3 regions of the Paenibacillus sp. FSL R5-0470 genome follow, and region 2 is predicted to be linked to each of the others. Evidence: predicted binding sites of a transcription regulator. Region 2 holds the regulator's gene; each other region holds the start of a gene.
The links. Region 2 encodes LexA, which represses DNA repair genes until DNA is damaged. Its sites were predicted from a motif close to CGAACATATGTTCG; they were not measured.

Region 1: MKY99_RS22805 (YolD-like family protein) is a predicted target of LexA. The motif match lies at 3,567-3,580, and genes of this name have one in related genera.
Region 3: MKY99_RS22845 (ImmA/IrrE family metallo-endopeptidase) is a predicted target of LexA. The motif match lies at 2,448-2,461, and genes of this name have one in related genera.

What each region holds. Positions count from the first base shown of each region.
Region 1 is NZ_CP150238.1:5,149,439-5,154,797, forward strand. Features, by position in the region: gene MKY99_RS22770 (GIY-YIG nuclease family protein) at 1-187, opposite strand, end outside; gene MKY99_RS22775 (helix-turn-helix transcriptional regulator) at 515-844, opposite strand; gene MKY99_RS22780 (DUF6809 family protein) at 898-1,251, shown strand; tRNA gene MKY99_RS22785 (tRNA-Leu) at 1,360-1,445, opposite strand; gene MKY99_RS22790 (hypothetical protein) at 1,607-2,077, opposite strand; gene MKY99_RS22795 (M15 family metallopeptidase) at 2,154-2,840, opposite strand; gene MKY99_RS22800 (hypothetical protein) at 3,030-3,194, shown strand; gene MKY99_RS22805 (YolD-like family protein) at 3,191-3,526, opposite strand; gene MKY99_RS22810 (hypothetical protein) at 3,909-4,469, opposite strand; gene MKY99_RS22815 (PH domain-containing protein) at 4,587-5,075, shown strand; gene MKY99_RS22820 (glycosyl hydrolase) at 5,158-5,359, opposite strand, start outside.
Region 2 is NZ_CP150238.1:3,795,513-3,800,871, reverse strand. Features, by position in the region: gene MKY99_RS16660 (MBL fold metallo-hydrolase) at 1-218, shown strand, start outside; gene MKY99_RS16655 (hypothetical protein) at 343-921, opposite strand; gene MKY99_RS16650 (hypothetical protein) at 1,157-1,537, opposite strand; gene MKY99_RS16645 (L,D-transpeptidase) at 1,687-2,025, opposite strand; gene lexA (transcriptional repressor LexA) at 2,298-2,924, opposite strand; gene MKY99_RS16635 (LysM peptidoglycan-binding domain-containing protein) at 3,220-3,633, shown strand; gene MKY99_RS16630 (DUF896 domain-containing protein) at 3,743-3,952, shown strand; gene MKY99_RS16625 (hypothetical protein) at 4,002-4,529, shown strand; gene MKY99_RS16620 (HAD-IA family hydrolase) at 4,563-5,348, shown strand.
Region 3 is NZ_CP150238.1:5,155,403-5,160,761, forward strand. Features, by position in the region: gene MKY99_RS22820 (glycosyl hydrolase) at 1-669, opposite strand, end outside; gene MKY99_RS22825 (cytidine deaminase) at 844-1,260, opposite strand; gene MKY99_RS22830 (NucA/NucB deoxyribonuclease domain-containing protein) at 1,368-1,799, shown strand; gene MKY99_RS22835 (hypothetical protein) at 1,878-2,024, opposite strand; gene MKY99_RS22840 (YjfB family protein) at 2,174-2,350, shown strand; gene MKY99_RS22845 (ImmA/IrrE family metallo-endopeptidase) at 2,491-3,033, shown strand; gene MKY99_RS22850 (hypothetical protein) at 3,110-3,271, shown strand; gene MKY99_RS22855 (hypothetical protein) at 3,396-3,569, opposite strand; gene MKY99_RS22860 (hypothetical protein) at 3,678-4,010, shown strand; gene MKY99_RS22865 (sigma-70 family RNA polymerase sigma factor) at 4,188-4,682, shown strand; gene MKY99_RS22870 (hypothetical protein) at 4,679-5,359, shown strand, end outside.

The sequences.
Region 1 (5,359 bases), 1.4 Mb from region 2:
TACAAATACCGTTATCTATTATTTTAAGGAAATTAATTGGTTTATATATATTAGTCCATTCAGCGCCTTTTTTTGTGCCATGTTTTTTCATTCTTTTTATTAGATTGTCGGTTTGTCCTACGTAAAGCTTTCCTTCTTCTAGTAGTAATACATATATCCATCTTTGACCTTTTTCAAAAGTAAACATATTTCACATCACACATCCAATCCACATGAAATTGTTTTACGACCATCGATATACAAGAAATGCTGTCCCATGAAACTGCTACAGTTATTACAAATATGAGCATTATACGCATATCCAACCACTTAACTTTTGCTCGTGCTCCTTGGAGTTACTTTGTCACAGGGTTTCACCCTTAGGATTTCTCCACCAGTTGCTTGTCAGCTACGAGATGACTTGGCTCTTACTTCGGTTGATCTTTTATCTACTAGTTGTGCTAGCTTGGTAGGCACGCACGTAAATATAAAAAAAGAATGACCAGCATCAATCATTCTTTCATTAAAAATATATTCATTTGGTTTCAGATATCTTTTCCTCCACAAGCTCCACTAACTCCGATGCCTTCATGTTCAAAGCTTCAGCAAGAGATAGCAAAGAATTTAGGGTAGGCTGGTGAACGCCACGTTCCAGCATAGATATGTAGGTTCGGTCAAGATTACTTTGGAATGCTAATTTTTCTTGACTCATCTTTTGCTTCTTCCGAGTGCTCCTTAATACTTGTCCAAATATTTCTTCTGATTTCAAGGTAATACCTCTTTTAGATTCATTATCTAGTTGTCTTAACCATAAAATCCACGTAGTATACTCTACAAAATAATGATAATCTATGATATGATTCATTCAAGAAAAGCTCTGATATGCCAAAAACAATAATCCATTTATAAAAATCACTGTTGAATACAAAGTACATTATAAAAGAAGGGGATGAGAAAATGAGGAGTCTTTTAGAGAGGCTATATCATGGTAGCTTACATCCAGATGAAAATGTCATATCTAATGACCCACAATACTTTAAGTTAAGCCAAAAAACATCTGAAATCATAGAGATTTGGAAGGAGCGACTTTCAGAGGAGGAATTCGACGAGTTAGAAGCGTTATTAGACTTATATGCTCAAACTCATGGTATGGAGTTAACATCTATTTTCAAGTATGGATTTCGCTTGGGGGCAGGCATCATGGTCGAGGTCTTAACCGGGGAAGAGGAACTTGCTAGTAAGTTGGGTACCTTTCATGACAAAACTCCATAATTAAAGGAGTAAATCCTGTGCGCTTAATAATTGTTCTAAATACAATTCCCTTTCGAAATTAATCAAGAAAAACAAAAAAACCTTGATTTCTCAAGGTTTTCACTGTGATGCCGAGGACGGGGGTCGAACCCGTACGGTACTCACGTACCGCAGGATTTTAAGTCCTGTGCGTCTGCCTGTTCCGCCACCCCGGCATATTATGTGTTGTTGCTTCATACGATGTTTACGTATAACGCGACAAGAAATATAATATCATGAATATCGATAACGCGCAATCCCTTTTTCAAAAAAAGTTTTATCACATTAAAAATAACCCGTTCCAGTGTGTGCCGACACGGGTTATTTGGCATGTCGATTATCTGCGTTCGTCACTTCTGCTTCTCATTCCGACAAGGCCCAAGAGTCCAAACAATCCGAGCCAGCCCCAGTTAGATCCTCTGCTGGTAGTCCCAGTATTTGTAGTTGTACTGGTGGCACGATATCTACCATCCGTTGTAGTGTTGGATAGTGGAGTTACCGTATTTCTGTTGTAGTTATCCCGGGTGTAATTTTCATTGTAGTTATTGGTGTTAGGTCTATAATTTTCCCCTGTGCGAATCTTATCTTTCATAATGCTCTCATGCTGATTCATCGTTCCCGTGGTGCCGTTCATTAGATTGCCTTCCGTATTCATCATCCGAGTGTTATTCACGGTACCATCCATGCCCGTATTCGCGTTCGGGATACCGCCTAAAGCGGCTGACCCGATTGGATTAGCGTAACTAGCTCCCATTATACTCATTGACAGTACAGTACCGCATGCAAGGCTTGTTATTAGCTTGTTCACAGTGTTATGCCTCCCTTTATGGTTAGTTATCACTGATAATTTCCCCTTGGGTGGCATTGTCTATACATGAATAGCTTTACTCTTTTACTACATTCACTGTCTTGCTTGCTGCGTCATACGTAACCTTTGCTCCAAGCGCCTCAGCCAGAGCACGCACGGGTACATACGTTACGCCGGTATCAAGAACACCATCCGTAAGTTTAGTGCCGTTTAAGGTTATCGTTACTTTAACGTCTTTGTTCACCTGGTCATCCTCCCCAGTAATTCTTTTTAAAGCTTCATTGACCTGATCCGTCGTAGGACGTTTACCTGCCCGAAGTTGAGTCGTAGTTAAGCCGAAGGCCATTTGCAGATGTGAATAATCTTTAAAAGACGTCCAGTCTCCTCCCCACTCAAGCCCTAGCTGTTTTCCCACCTGTACAACCTCTTGCCAGTCCGCTATTTTATCTTTATCAGCATCACGATTCATATCCCAGGAAATACTATTTCCATCCGGCAGCAAAAGCGCAAAATCAAACGCAAGGCCATAATTGTGATAGCTGGTTCCACCCTTGGCGTTGGTAACTATAGGTCCAGGCTTACTTCTCCCCTGCGCATACAAGGCATTTTGTTCAGCAATCGACCGCAATCCCTGAGTAATAACGATGGGCACTCCTCTGGCATAGCTTTGCTGTATCAAAGCCTTCGCCCCTGCTGCCAAAACAGGATGAAGCCCAGCAAGCCTCGCCGCCGATTTGTCCCTCACTTGATCTAAAGTCAGCATAGAATCACCCCTTGGTATAATCAATGATCCCGCTTCCCCATTCGCTTGTACTAATACCCCTGCTTGCATCTGCAAAAAAAGACCCCGGTATCCCCGAGATCTCCCCTGAAAAGCACCTATTCATAGCTTCTTCACCTTGGATCATTTCTACAAAAAAGGGCAAAATATTAGCGAAAGGTGGGAACACATATGGACATTCATAGTGATAGCTATAAAGTTGCTGCCCTGAGCGAGCAGGAAGAAGCACTCGAAATTATTCGAAATGCCGAAGCTTCCATTGCACATCTGACCGGCAACCCAACGGTGACCCTAATTGCTTATGAAAAAAGTGAAGTCAGCGGTTCTCAGCATTAGACGATGTAAACCTCCACTAGATCATCTACATTGATCCACTTCCATTCCTCCGCCCACTGCAGCTTAAACTCACGCGAGTGGGTGTGAATGGAAGTCACAAAACCACTAATTGTCGTATTCTCAAAAGGATCAAACAGCACAACAGTGACGCGCACATGACTCCGTAACGATAAGGCCAGTGTACATTCGATCTCCTCCAGCTTCTGCTCATCCAGAATAGGCTTAATGCGGCGCAGGGTCTCCCGTTCATCCCTAATAATTCTTACCTTATGCTCCGGCAGCATCATGCGACTGCTTTCCCACAGTCCGTTTTTCTCCAGCTTTTTGCCCATGGTAACCCCTCCCTAATTTCTATACTCATTCCGCTACATACGAACGTATGTTTGTATTATATCCACACCTTCGCTGAATAATCAATAATCAGGAAAAAGATACCACTTTAAAATCCTCCTCTTTTATCTAAAAGTTGTATAATAATTAATATCTAAATGAGAGGAGCTTTCCAATTGAAAAAAAACAAAGCCCAGCTCATCCTAATTCCCGTATTATTCCTGTGTCTATACCCCCTTGTATATCGAAGCAGTACCCTCTCAGACCTCACAAAAGGAATCGTAGCCGGCTTATTTATAGGATTGGCAGTGTTACCTCTACTCAAGCTCAAAATCGCATCAAAAAGACGCTGACAGTTGAACTGTTCAGCGTCTAAATTTCGATCTATTCTTGAACTTTCTCTGGTTCAGCGGTGGACTTACCATCAGCATCGATGAGTCCTGTTGCTTCTCTTGCTTCATTAAGCTTGGAAATGCCGTATAGCATCGCGACGTCAGCGTTCTGATTCAATTCCTCGAACTTCTCAGCAGTGACCTCTGCGGAATCAGCACCTTGAGAGGCCTGTTCTTTTAGAGAATAAGCACTTTGAAAAGCAATTTTGGACTCATCAAGCAGTTTACGAATGTCTTCGGGCAAGCTAGAGGAAATTTTCACTTTCTCAGCCTGATTGGATAGTTCTGTTGCGGTCTTTTGGAATTCGTTAATCTTCTTCTCCAACTGCCTGTCCGAAAGTTCTCCTGCTGAATAAGCAGCAATAGCTTCGTTGAACTCCGTTAAAGATGATTTTCCTAATTCATCAAGTTTAGACATTTCATTGTAGAAGTTTTGCACGGTTTCCTGCACTTCTTCTTCCGAGGCAGGAGCCGATGAAGTTGAATTATTATTGCTGCAGGCGCTAAGGATGACAGTCAGCATTAGCGTTCCTATTAGTAACACTTTTTTCATTATTTATCCCTCCACTTAACAGAATAATGTCGGTTTGTGTAAAGCGCAAATGAAATTTATGTAAAATGACTATTATGTTATAATTATTTCAATTGTAATCAGGGAAGGAGAGTATTTATGCCTTATTGCACAACCTGCGGATCAGAATATAAGCAGGGCGCTAAATTTTGTGGAGAATGCGGATCTAGCATTGACGGAACCGCTCCAGTGACCACCCGTCGTCCATTAGCAAATCCAAACGCTACTCAAGAAGTCGTGCTCTGGAAAGGCAAACCAGCCAGTATCTCTGATCGCCTCAAAGGAATCGTACGCCTAAACACGACTACGTACACCATTACAAGCCAGCGCATTATGGTAAAGACCGGACTTATCGGTAAAAATGTCGAAGAAATCGAATTACTGCGTGTACGCGATTTATCCGTAGCACAATCTATCATGGACCGGATGCTCGGCATCGGTACATTAACTGTATTTTCTGATGATGCCTCAGCGCCTCAGCTTCTTTTCCGAAAAATCCATGATGCCCAAACCGTCAAAGATGTTCTGCGCAAAGCTGTTCGTGACGAGAAGATCGCCAACAACATTAGCTACCGTGAACAAATCTAAGATTCTTTCACATTAAAAAAAGCCCCGAAATCCGGGGCTTTTTCGCTAATATTCCGATGCTCGAATCAGTTTGGATATCGTCTTATGGAAGATAAAACGCTCCTGCTGGAATAATCCCTTTGGGTTGGCTAGGACTTTCCCACTGCAATACAATTTGCGCGTCCCCCTCATTCTCATAGTACTCCACTTTTATTTCATGTAGCTTGCCAGCTATCAGATTCACACTGCCTTTTCGCTCCTGTCCACTCTGATTCACCCAGCTATCAATGATCAGCCCTCCATCA
Region 2 (5,359 bases):
TTTATCCCTCTACTAGTCCGGCAGATTTAGTGGCTTCTTTAGAAAAGATTGCGCAAATTCCAAATGTATCTCAAGTATTCGGCTCTCATAATACGTTGGGTCTAGATCCAGCTATTTTGCAAGAGGTTATGAAGGCAGTTCGTGAATTACGTGAACGGGATCTTGTTGCTCATGGTACGGGCATTCATCAATTTAACGGATTTAGTGTGCAATTTTAAAATGAATGTTGGATGCAGCGAAAACGGCCCCCCAAAAGGACCGTTTTTTTGTCTTTCCTTAAGGTTTTCAAAATTTCTAATTGGGAAAGGTAAAGTGAAGTAATAATAGGCGGAAGGGGGGCATTCATTCGGATACGATCGACCTGAAGAACGCATGTAATTGTTGGACTTGGGAGTAAGCTTCTTTGTACTGATTATCGGATTGTTGAATGGGTAGTAAGCCTGGCAAGAAGGAAATACTATACACAGGTATTTCATTGCTGTTCATGTATATTTTAAGCGTAAGTTCCTCGATAACATCAGCCTCTTCGTCACCGCTATTAACCACATTAATATCCGCACTTGAAGCAGTTGATTTGCTGTTTTGTTGTCGTTTAGATACTTTTGAAAGGGTTAGTGCGTTAACAACAATCTCTGATCCCATTATATTGTCGAACGAGTATAGCTTTGCTATTGCCTTTTTGCTTGTTTTCGGATTGCTGGTACCTATTGCTATTTTTTTATAAGGTTCATTAAGGGCGATCAAGTGCGATTGATTGGGCGGAATGAATGTTTTGGTGAATATAATATTAAAAGATGAGGTTGCGTTTAACAGCTTAGAAAGTTCAGAAGAAGTAGATAGTTTTTTTAATTCTATAATAACGGCACTTAGAATTAAGATTCCTCCTACAATGGCAAACATATACATCAAGAAAATCAGCATGTAATCACACCTCCAAAGATCTCAGTAGAGCAAGATTTATTGCTTATTGAAAGATATGCCTGAATTCTCTCTACTAGTATCTGTTAAGAGCGAAAATCGTGGGAATTTAGGAAACGACTACTGATTAGAAAAAGAGAAAGCACCCAGAGATCTGCCGATTTTGCGAGCTGAGTGCAAAATTGGGGCAACTGCTGGAGTGCTTTGTTGAGAGCTTTTTAAAATAAATATGTCAAAATCATAAGAAATTGAAGGCTGTGATTTGATCGGTATAAACAATTAGCTGTTTGTATTCGATCGGAGATTCATAGTGAGTATAGGGTCTTACAGAAACATCATTAAGGACTACAAAGTTATAGCTGAAATTTTTATCGGGATGTTCCGCACCTAAATAAGATATGTATTCATCTACAATGACATCATCCATTAGAGATTTTAAGTCAAAAACATCCTCTTTATTGGAGGTGGAAGGGGAGATGGTCCCTTGAATACTGCCGAATGAGGTGAGTAAATTTACTTTTTTTCCACTCGCTTGATCGTTATTTAACAATAAGCCAGAGAGTTTAACAAGTGCATCGACTTTAAAATCGACGAGGGTTCTAATTTTTGAGTTGTTCAAAACGAGACACTTCCTTTCAATTTGAAACCCTGTTAACATTATTCGACATATAACCACATAATTCCTATTAGGTCATCAAAAATACATAAATACAAACACGCCCCCTCCATTGAACCATGAGTGAGGCGTGTTTATCTATAGAGATAGATTTAATTCCTGATCGTTACTCGTGTTCCAATAGGAACAATCGCAGCTAGTGCTAACACATCTTTATTGTACATACGAATACAACCGTGGGATACTTCGTGCCCTATGGATGAGGGATCATTATTTCCATGTATCCCATAGTGAGGCTTAGATAGACCCATCCAAAAGACCCCAAATGGACCACCTGGATCGGGTTGTTTGTTAATGATTGTGAATTCACCGAGTGGTGATTGAGTTAACATTTTACCGATTCCGACTGGGAAGCCCCTGATCACAATGTCGTTATCAAGAAGATAAAGCATACGCTGCGTCAGATCAACTATAATCCGGTAATTTGGCATTGTGCAACACTCCTTTCTAATTAAGATATGAGGAGGATGCCTAAACGGTTATTCATTAAAAATGGTCATTTTAGCCTATGAGAACAAATGTTCTGTAATTGATGAATGGAGTTTGATAACAATAAAAAAGCTGTTCTGCATTTGCAGAACAGCTTTTTTTAAAAAATAAAAGAAAGTATATATTATACGATATACCCTATCCTTATACTTCTCGTAGAAACGGATACCGTCCTAAAGGACGGTATCCGTTTTCGCTTGGTAGGAGTGCATACTTAGTGGATATCTCGAAATAATCCGATAACTCTGCCGAGAATGGTCACGCGATTAAGGCGAAGAGGCTCGTACGCCGGATTCTCCGGCTGAAGACGTATATGATCACGTTCTTTATAAAAAGTCTTAACGGTTGCTTCATCTTCTTCGGTCATAGCTACAACGATATCTCCGTTATCAGCCGTTTGTTGTTGACGAACAATAACATAGTCGCCATTCATAATCCCAGCTTCGACCATACTGTCACCTTGAACCGATAACATAAATACTTTGTTATCTCCAACATAGTGAGTTGGAAGCGGGAAGTAGTCTTCAATATTCTCAGTAGCAGTGATAGGAACCCCGGCGGTAACCTTACCTACGACAGGAATGCGAGCGACGGTTTGCGCGAAATGATGGACATTCTCGGAATCCTCTTGGCCAAGCAATTCTATCGCACGAGGCTTCGTTGGATCTCGACGGATAAGTCCCTTCTTCTCTAGCCGATCTAAATGACCGTGAACTGTGGAGCTGGAAGCAAGACCAACAGCTTCTCCAATCTCCCGGACGGAAGGAGGATAACCCTTGCTGCGGACTTCGCTACGTATAAATTCCAGGATCGCCAGCTGGCGACTTGAAATCTTTGACATTGGAATCAACCCCATATAGTAATGTTTGGGAAAATTATAACATAGAACTACCGTTCGCACAAACATAAGTTCTAACTATTATAAATATTAATTCGAAAGAGTTAATAAATGGTAGTCTTGTATTGATTGCGTTTCCTTCATCTAAACGATAAGAGTGATTCTTTATATGAAGAATATGGTAAATAGTAACCTCTGAAAAAAAGAGAACAATTGTTCTAAAATAGTATTGAACAAAACACATGTTCGTGTTATTATAATTTCAAAAGTAAGAACAAGTGTTTGGAGGATGATATTCATGTTAAAATACAGTACATACCGCAGCATCTACGATAAAGCCCCAGTGGTTGAATCTTTAGGACATAATCCTATTACCCGTTATTCAGCTCAGATTAAAGAAATTACAGAGCTTTTGCTTGAAGGCTTGATGCGTTTGTTCCGAAGAGATTTTGTTATTAAACTGACATTGATCATTGTGCTCGTACTATCAGGACTTACAGTAGTAGGTAATGTATTTGCAGGATCTACTACTTTAATGAAGGATGAGAAGCGCGTAGTGGTTGAACGTGGAGATACACTTTGGAGTATTGCTCTTGAGAATAAACCTTCTGATATGAAAACGGCTGTATATATAGAAGGAATTAAAAAATCCAATGGCATTAAAGGTAGTCAGATTAATGCTGGAGATATTCTCACTTTACCTATTTATTAATATTCTAAGAACATAATAAGAGGACATGAAGAGCTTGCAGGGAGTAAACCTTGACAAGCTCTTTTTCTCATGGCAGAGTTAGAATTAATTTATAAGGGGAGGGAAAGTTTTGAATATTGATGAGTTGGTCGCGCGTATTAACGAATTGGCACGCAAACAGAAGAGCGTAGGCCTTAATCAAGAGGAAACGGCGGAACGCGCCAAGCTTCGTGAAATTTATTTGGGGAATATTCGCAATAACTTCCGAGCACAATTGAATACGATTGAATTGGTCGATAATGATGAGCATGAACAAGGTAACAAGGGGCGTAAGCATTAACACCCTGTTCCTTTTCATAGATATTACTGGATGACTAGGGGGAACGCATATGGCCCGTTCTTGGGAAAGAATGGTTCAACGCAACACGCAGCAAATTAATAAGCAAAGAAAGAAACAGGGGAAGGAAACGATTTACGCATCTAAATCTAAATCTCCTGGTAAGAACAGCGAAACCTTTAAAGGCCGTAACATTGCATTTCCAGTAGTGTTATTAGTGCTTGGTACTATGTTTTGGATGATTGGTTCAGTGGACCAAGCCAAAGGTAATGGTATGCTTATGAACTGGCTAGGAGTCGTTTTGTACTACTTACTAGCGGCACTTCTGTTCTTCCGACGTCCGTACTTGAAGGTAGAGAATGCTAGACTATCTACTATAAAATTCAACCGCGAACGTTATCTGCCAGCTTCTGATATTGAGAAAATCATCCTTTCGCGTGGAGCTGTTGTAATTAAGCATAAAGGCAAACGCACGAAATGGATTTTTACCAGACTTATGAATCGTTATGATACCAATGCAATGGGGACTCGACTGGAAGCATTCGCAAAAGCTCACCAGATTGAAGTAGTTCACGAATAGAAATTAACCAGCCATGGGAGAGGGAGACCTGTAATGCCAATTTCCGCCGTACTATTTGACCTTGATGATACACTGCTCTGGGATGATCGGAGCGTTAATGAAGCATTTCGTTCTGCATGTGAAGCCGCTGGGGATACGATTGATCCACAAGAACTGGAACTTGCGGTGCGTAAAGAAGCCATTGGACTATATGAATCCTACGAAACGAACCCGTTTACAAAGATGATTGGGATTAATCCGTTTGAAGCACTTTGGGGGAACTTTACTGCAGGTGAACAGCCGGAATTCCGTCAATTGGAGCAGCTTGCACCGGGATATCGTAAAGAGGCATGGCGTCGTGGTCTTGCAGCACTTGGTGTAGAGGACGAAGCTCTTGCTGAGACATTAGCTGCCAAATTCGCAGTAGAGCGTAGAAATCGACCTTACATCTATGAAGAAACGATTCAGGTGCTTGAAGAACTGAAGGGAAAAGTGAAGCTATTGCTTCTGACTAATGGATGCCCTGCATTGCAACAAGAGAAACTAGATGGCGTACCTGAAATCGTTCCTTTCTTTGATCACATCGTGATTTCTGGAAGCTTCGGAAAAGGAAAGCCGGATAAGGAAATTTTTCTGCATGCCCTAGAACTTTTAGATATTGCACCTGAGCAAGGAGTTATGGTCGGAGATAAGCTTACAACGGATATTCGTGGTGGGCTGGCAACAGGTTTGACTACAGTTTGGATTAATAGAAAAGGCAAACAGCCAGATCCGGAAATTCAGCCGGATTATGAAATCAAACATCTTGGAGAGCTTCTTTCATTAGTCCAATCTTTATAAAATTTCATTCA
Region 3 (5,359 bases), 1.4 Mb from region 2:
ATGCAGCTTATGATAGCTGGTGAAACGGTCAAACATAAGGTTCCACAGTCCCACGTAGTTGATCTTCTTCCCCCACCAGAACCATCCACCATTCATTTCATGATACGGCCGCCAGAGCACAGGAACGCCTGCGTCATTTAGTTTTTTTAAAGAAAGGGCTATCTTATCCAGATCAGCGATCAGTGCGTTGTACTGAGTGGTACCCGGAGTTATATATTTGTCAAAATCAGCGTTGCTTATGCTCGTAGATACGTTAGCCCAAGCTGGCGCTGTTCCTGGCAACTGAGCGTGATAGCTAATCGTTACGATTCCACCAGCTTTATACCAGCGAATAGCACTGCTAACGACCCAATCCCGCTGATTGTCTATTAGCGCCGCCGTCTGATTATTGATTGCCCCTAGCTCATAGCCGTGAAGGGCGGCGTATTGCCCGCTAGTATTTTTCAGCTTACCATTGAACTCATCCGCGCTCTCCAAATAATCATGTTGTCCACTAATCCATCCTTTTCCTTGCAGAAAATAAAGGGTATTCAACAATTTCCGAGCAGAAGGTACCGTTTCCGAATCCGCCGGAGCCATTTGCAATTTACGATACGCTATTTGCCACTGAACATCGCTCACAAACCTCGATGCCGAATCAACCATATTTCGAAGATTGCGCTGTTCCATCCACTCTCACATCCTTTTAACTTTTTTTAAGTTATAGTATGGGGACAATAGTGACATGAACTCAGCGAATGGACATGAAGTTGTAAATTAATTTAGGACAGTGTAAGGAACTGCTGAATAAATTCACGGCTCAATAAAAAAAGGAGCCTGGCGGCTCCTGACTATATCTCCAATTTACCTCGTATATCTCAGCGGTAGTAATTCAGAAATATCATATTTAGCTAATCGGCCGTCCTCGGATACAATAACTTTGCAATCCTTCCCGTAATCAGCAATTAACTCACGGCACATCCCGCAGGGAGAAACTACTTTAATTTCTCTTTCCTCGCTGTCCGGATCAGAATGCCTTACCGCAACAATCGTATCAAATTCCTTGTAGCCTTCGGATATCGCTTTTCCAATCACCATCGCTTCTGCACAGACTGTAATTCGTCCCATGCTAGCTTCTACATGTACCGCTGTAAAGATTTCCCCCGTCTTAGTACGGAGCGCCGCCCCTACATGGTGTCTTCCCCATTCATAGCGTCTAGTAATAATATCTTCAGCTGAGGCTATAAGCGTCTGATCTTCAATCGTAATCAAATACTCCATATCCAATTCCGTCCTCCTCTTATTTTTCCTAAGTATATTAAATCGCACTGCATTATGATATAAGATATACTATTTTAAGTTCCAAAAAAGGAGGAGCAGATTTGAAAATACAGAAATTACTCACCAGTCTCATCATTATTGTGTTACTTGCTTTGGGCGGTTACTGGTATGAACAGAACGGAGATCCGTCAACCACCTCGTCCACATCTGATTCAGAAGTTGTTCAGCTGATCTTCCCATCAGATCGTTATCCTGAGACTGCTAAGCACATTCAGGACGCGATTGCTAAAGGGGAGTCCGCGACGTGCACGATTAACCGTGAGCAGGCTGAAGACAACCGCAAAGAATCCTTAAAAGGGATCCCCACCAAAAAAGGCTACGACCGCGATGAATGGCCCATGGCCATGTGTAATGAAGGCGGCAAAGGGGCCGACATTGAATACATAACCCCAAAAGATAACCGCGGTGCAGGAAGCTGGGTTGGCAATCAGTTAGAAGATTATGCGGATGGAACCCGCGTAGAATTTATGTTCAAATAATAAGCTAACGTGAACAGTGCTTCAAAAGAATAGCCCCATCCGGAATACCGGATGGGGCTACAATGTGCATCAGCTAGCTTAGAATAAGCAAGCTTTAGTGATGATAACCAGCAAGATGAAGAGTACCAGAATAGCTCCTGTTGAAGTAAAAGGACTACACACCGGACCTACATTTACTGGGCTTACTACAGGACCTACGTTACAACCACAATGTTCCATTCCCATAATTAATTCCTCCTAATGATTAATGACTACAGCACAAGATATGTAAAAAGGAGATAAGCCGTTTGGGCGAACTGGCAAACAAATGCTATTCACCTAATGAATTAGGTAGGCACTGTCGATAAACAGGATATACACGAAGGAGGTGCAATATGGATATAGCCGCATTATCAATGGCAATGAGCCAGGCATCCTTAGCTCAAAATGTAGGAATACAAGTCATGAATATTGCCAAAAATCAGGCTGAAACCCAGAGTCAAACGATGGTGGAAATGCTGGGCAAAAGCGTTGCTCCGAATTTAGGAAAAACACTTGATATTAGTGTTTAATTGCTTTATGCTAAGGACACACGAGAACACTCGTTCTTATGTGTCCTTATGTTTTTTACTTTACATAGCCTTCGGGCTTTTCTTTTGCTCATTTATGCGAACATACGATCCTATAACTGATTCTGAATGAGGTGAATGATATGAATAACATGAAATCCTATTATCAAATGACTGCGCTGGAGAAGTGGACAGAAGATTTATACAAGCGTCTGAACCTTACTCAGCCTTCGCAAATTTCGATTGCTTATATTGCAGAACGGCTTAATATTTGGGTTCATTATTTGGATGTAAGAAGCAAGAGCATCGAAGCATCAGCGGGGATGTACACCATGTTTATAGACAACCGGCTTCCAGCCAGTCTGCAGCGGCTAGAGTTTCTCCATGAGCTCTGTCATCTGCTCCGCCATGGTACTGATCAAATATTGATGCCAGAACATTTTACGCGGGCACAGGAGGATGAATCTGAGCGATTTATTCTTTATGCAGCTATGCCCTACTCCATGATCTCCCGCATGACATTGCCTGAGCAACGTGAAGATGCAATCAGCTATCTTGCAGCAGAATTTCAAGTGCCAAGCGAGCTGGCTTTACAGCGGATTGATCAAATTCAAAGACGTGTTTTTCAGGGGCAATTATTGGCCGTGATGGGAAGAAACGAAGAACGATTAACACATATTCAATAATGACTGCGGAGATAATAAGGGTAGTCGCAATGAAGGACCATTAATTATGGTGGAATTTCTCGCAAGGGGGATCGATATGGAAGCCATTAAAGTAATTGAATTATTGATGACTCATCCAGATTATAACGTAGATGCAGTACACCCCGAAATTCCGGATTTTGTTGGGATCGAGTCGATTGAAGTGGATCATGAAACGGGGACCTTCTCCATTTTATTGCAAGAACCCAAAGAAGACTGAAGATGATTTGTGTAAGTTCATAATAAAAAGGCAGCAAGTATAGTATACCCAGGCAATTCTTTACCTACGCGGGTTACCTATCGGTAGTTAAATTGCTGCCTTATTTGTAATAGTAAGCTCTCTATTATGCGGATACAAACTGAATCACACCAATAAGAGTTAGAATGAGGAATATGCCCACGAACCCCCAAATAATAAACCATAAGATTCTCAGACCTGGTAGCTTCGGATTAGTATGATTCTCTAATATCTTAATTCGCCGCTCCAGCTCCTGTATTTTTTCTTCTTGTTGCATCATGTTCTTCCTCCCTTCTAATGTGTAAATTACAAGATACAATAGATATGACATACCAGTCACAATATATTATCTTATAATATATACATTTTAGCTAAATGGAGGGAATTAATGAAGAAAAGAACAAAAATAATCCTTATTACCTTCGTTATTGTATATGGAGTCGCTTCTTTAGCGCTTCAGGCCTTCCGAAATCATATGGATAATGAAGTGATTCATTATTTGGTAGCTACGAGAGATTATAAGAATGAAGATCTTTATAAAGTCTATACCCAGATTGGTAAGGCTCCCGTCGTAAGTACAACAGTGATTTTTGCAGATGAACCTAACGCAAGATACTTTTATCGAAAAGAGAAGGATCGGATTTATCAATATAGCATGGCTCTTGTAAAAAGGTTTGATCCAAACTATACATATAAACATAGTGAGGAGACCCTCCCCTAAAGGGGGAACTTCTATTATAAAGGTGCGATTGTCTCAACAGTCATGATATGGCTGCTGGGGCAATCGCACCTTTTTTAGATTCTGACCCTTGATCTAGACGCTAACAAATTTTCTCAGGAACATAATGTGACCAAATGCCGTCCTAAATGGTGTTATAGGTAAAGGGGGCATAGAATCATGCAACGATCCATGACCCGGCCGGGAAATCATGTGATAAAGAGTTACGAAATCTACGCAGATATGCTGTTCCGGATTGCTTTGGTCCATTTAGGCAGCCGCCAAGATGCCGAAGAGGCCACTCAGGATACCTTCATCAAACTGATAGAAAAAGCACCAAAGTTCAAAGACGCTGAACATCAAAAAGCATGGCTGATCCGAGTAATCACCAATCATTGTAAAACATTACTGGGCAGAGGCTGGCGCAAGCGCGAGGTTAAGCTGGAAAATGCTGAGCCGATTGCGGTAGACACCCCCGAGGATTTGGCTCTACTGCAGTTAGTTATGGCGATGCCTATGAAGTATAAAACCGTAATCCATCTTTATTATTACGAGGACTATCCCATCCAGGAAATCAGCAAGATTCTGCAGATTAGTCAGTCTGCCGTGAAGATGAGACTTCAACGGGGACGGCAACTGTTAAAACTGGAGCTGGAAGGAGTGGAATCACAATGAAAGAAGATCAGTTTCGAACATCATACAAGAGAGCGGTGGATTCTATGAAACCAGGTGAAGAGATGAAAAAAGAATTGATAGACAAACTGGAGCAACAGCAGGAACGGAAACGTCCACGCAAGACGGTTTATATCGCGGCAAGTATCGTCCTCGCCGCCGGGATCGGCTTAGCTGCACCTAATATATGGCAGCAGTTAAACGGCCAGAGTACTCAAGGGCAAATCGCTCAGGTAACTCCAGGTCCAAGCCAACCAGGCAATTCTGGCACAAATGCGTCCGGAAGCATTGTCATCCCCAAGCTGGAACTGCCGGATACCAAATCTGGCGTTATGGCAGATATGATCGCTCTAGTCGTATATAAAGATAACATTTATACACAGTCTGCGACTCGAATCAACGCAGCCGATGCTGCCGCTCTGCGCGGTGACAAGCTTGGACGTACTACAGGTGGCATCGATGAGTGGAGCGGTAAAGACAAATATATTGAGTTAGCTTCTAACATCGGCGAAACAGATATCTATTCCGTAAAGGGATATGACTCCAATTTCCTGATTATGTCCTATTCGGAAATCAACGGCGAGGTATTCGCCGAACTGTATGAGCATACAAACGGGATCACCGTAAACAGCGGCGCTGATCTATTTGGCAAGCTAAATCTTGAAGGTAGAATTACTTCC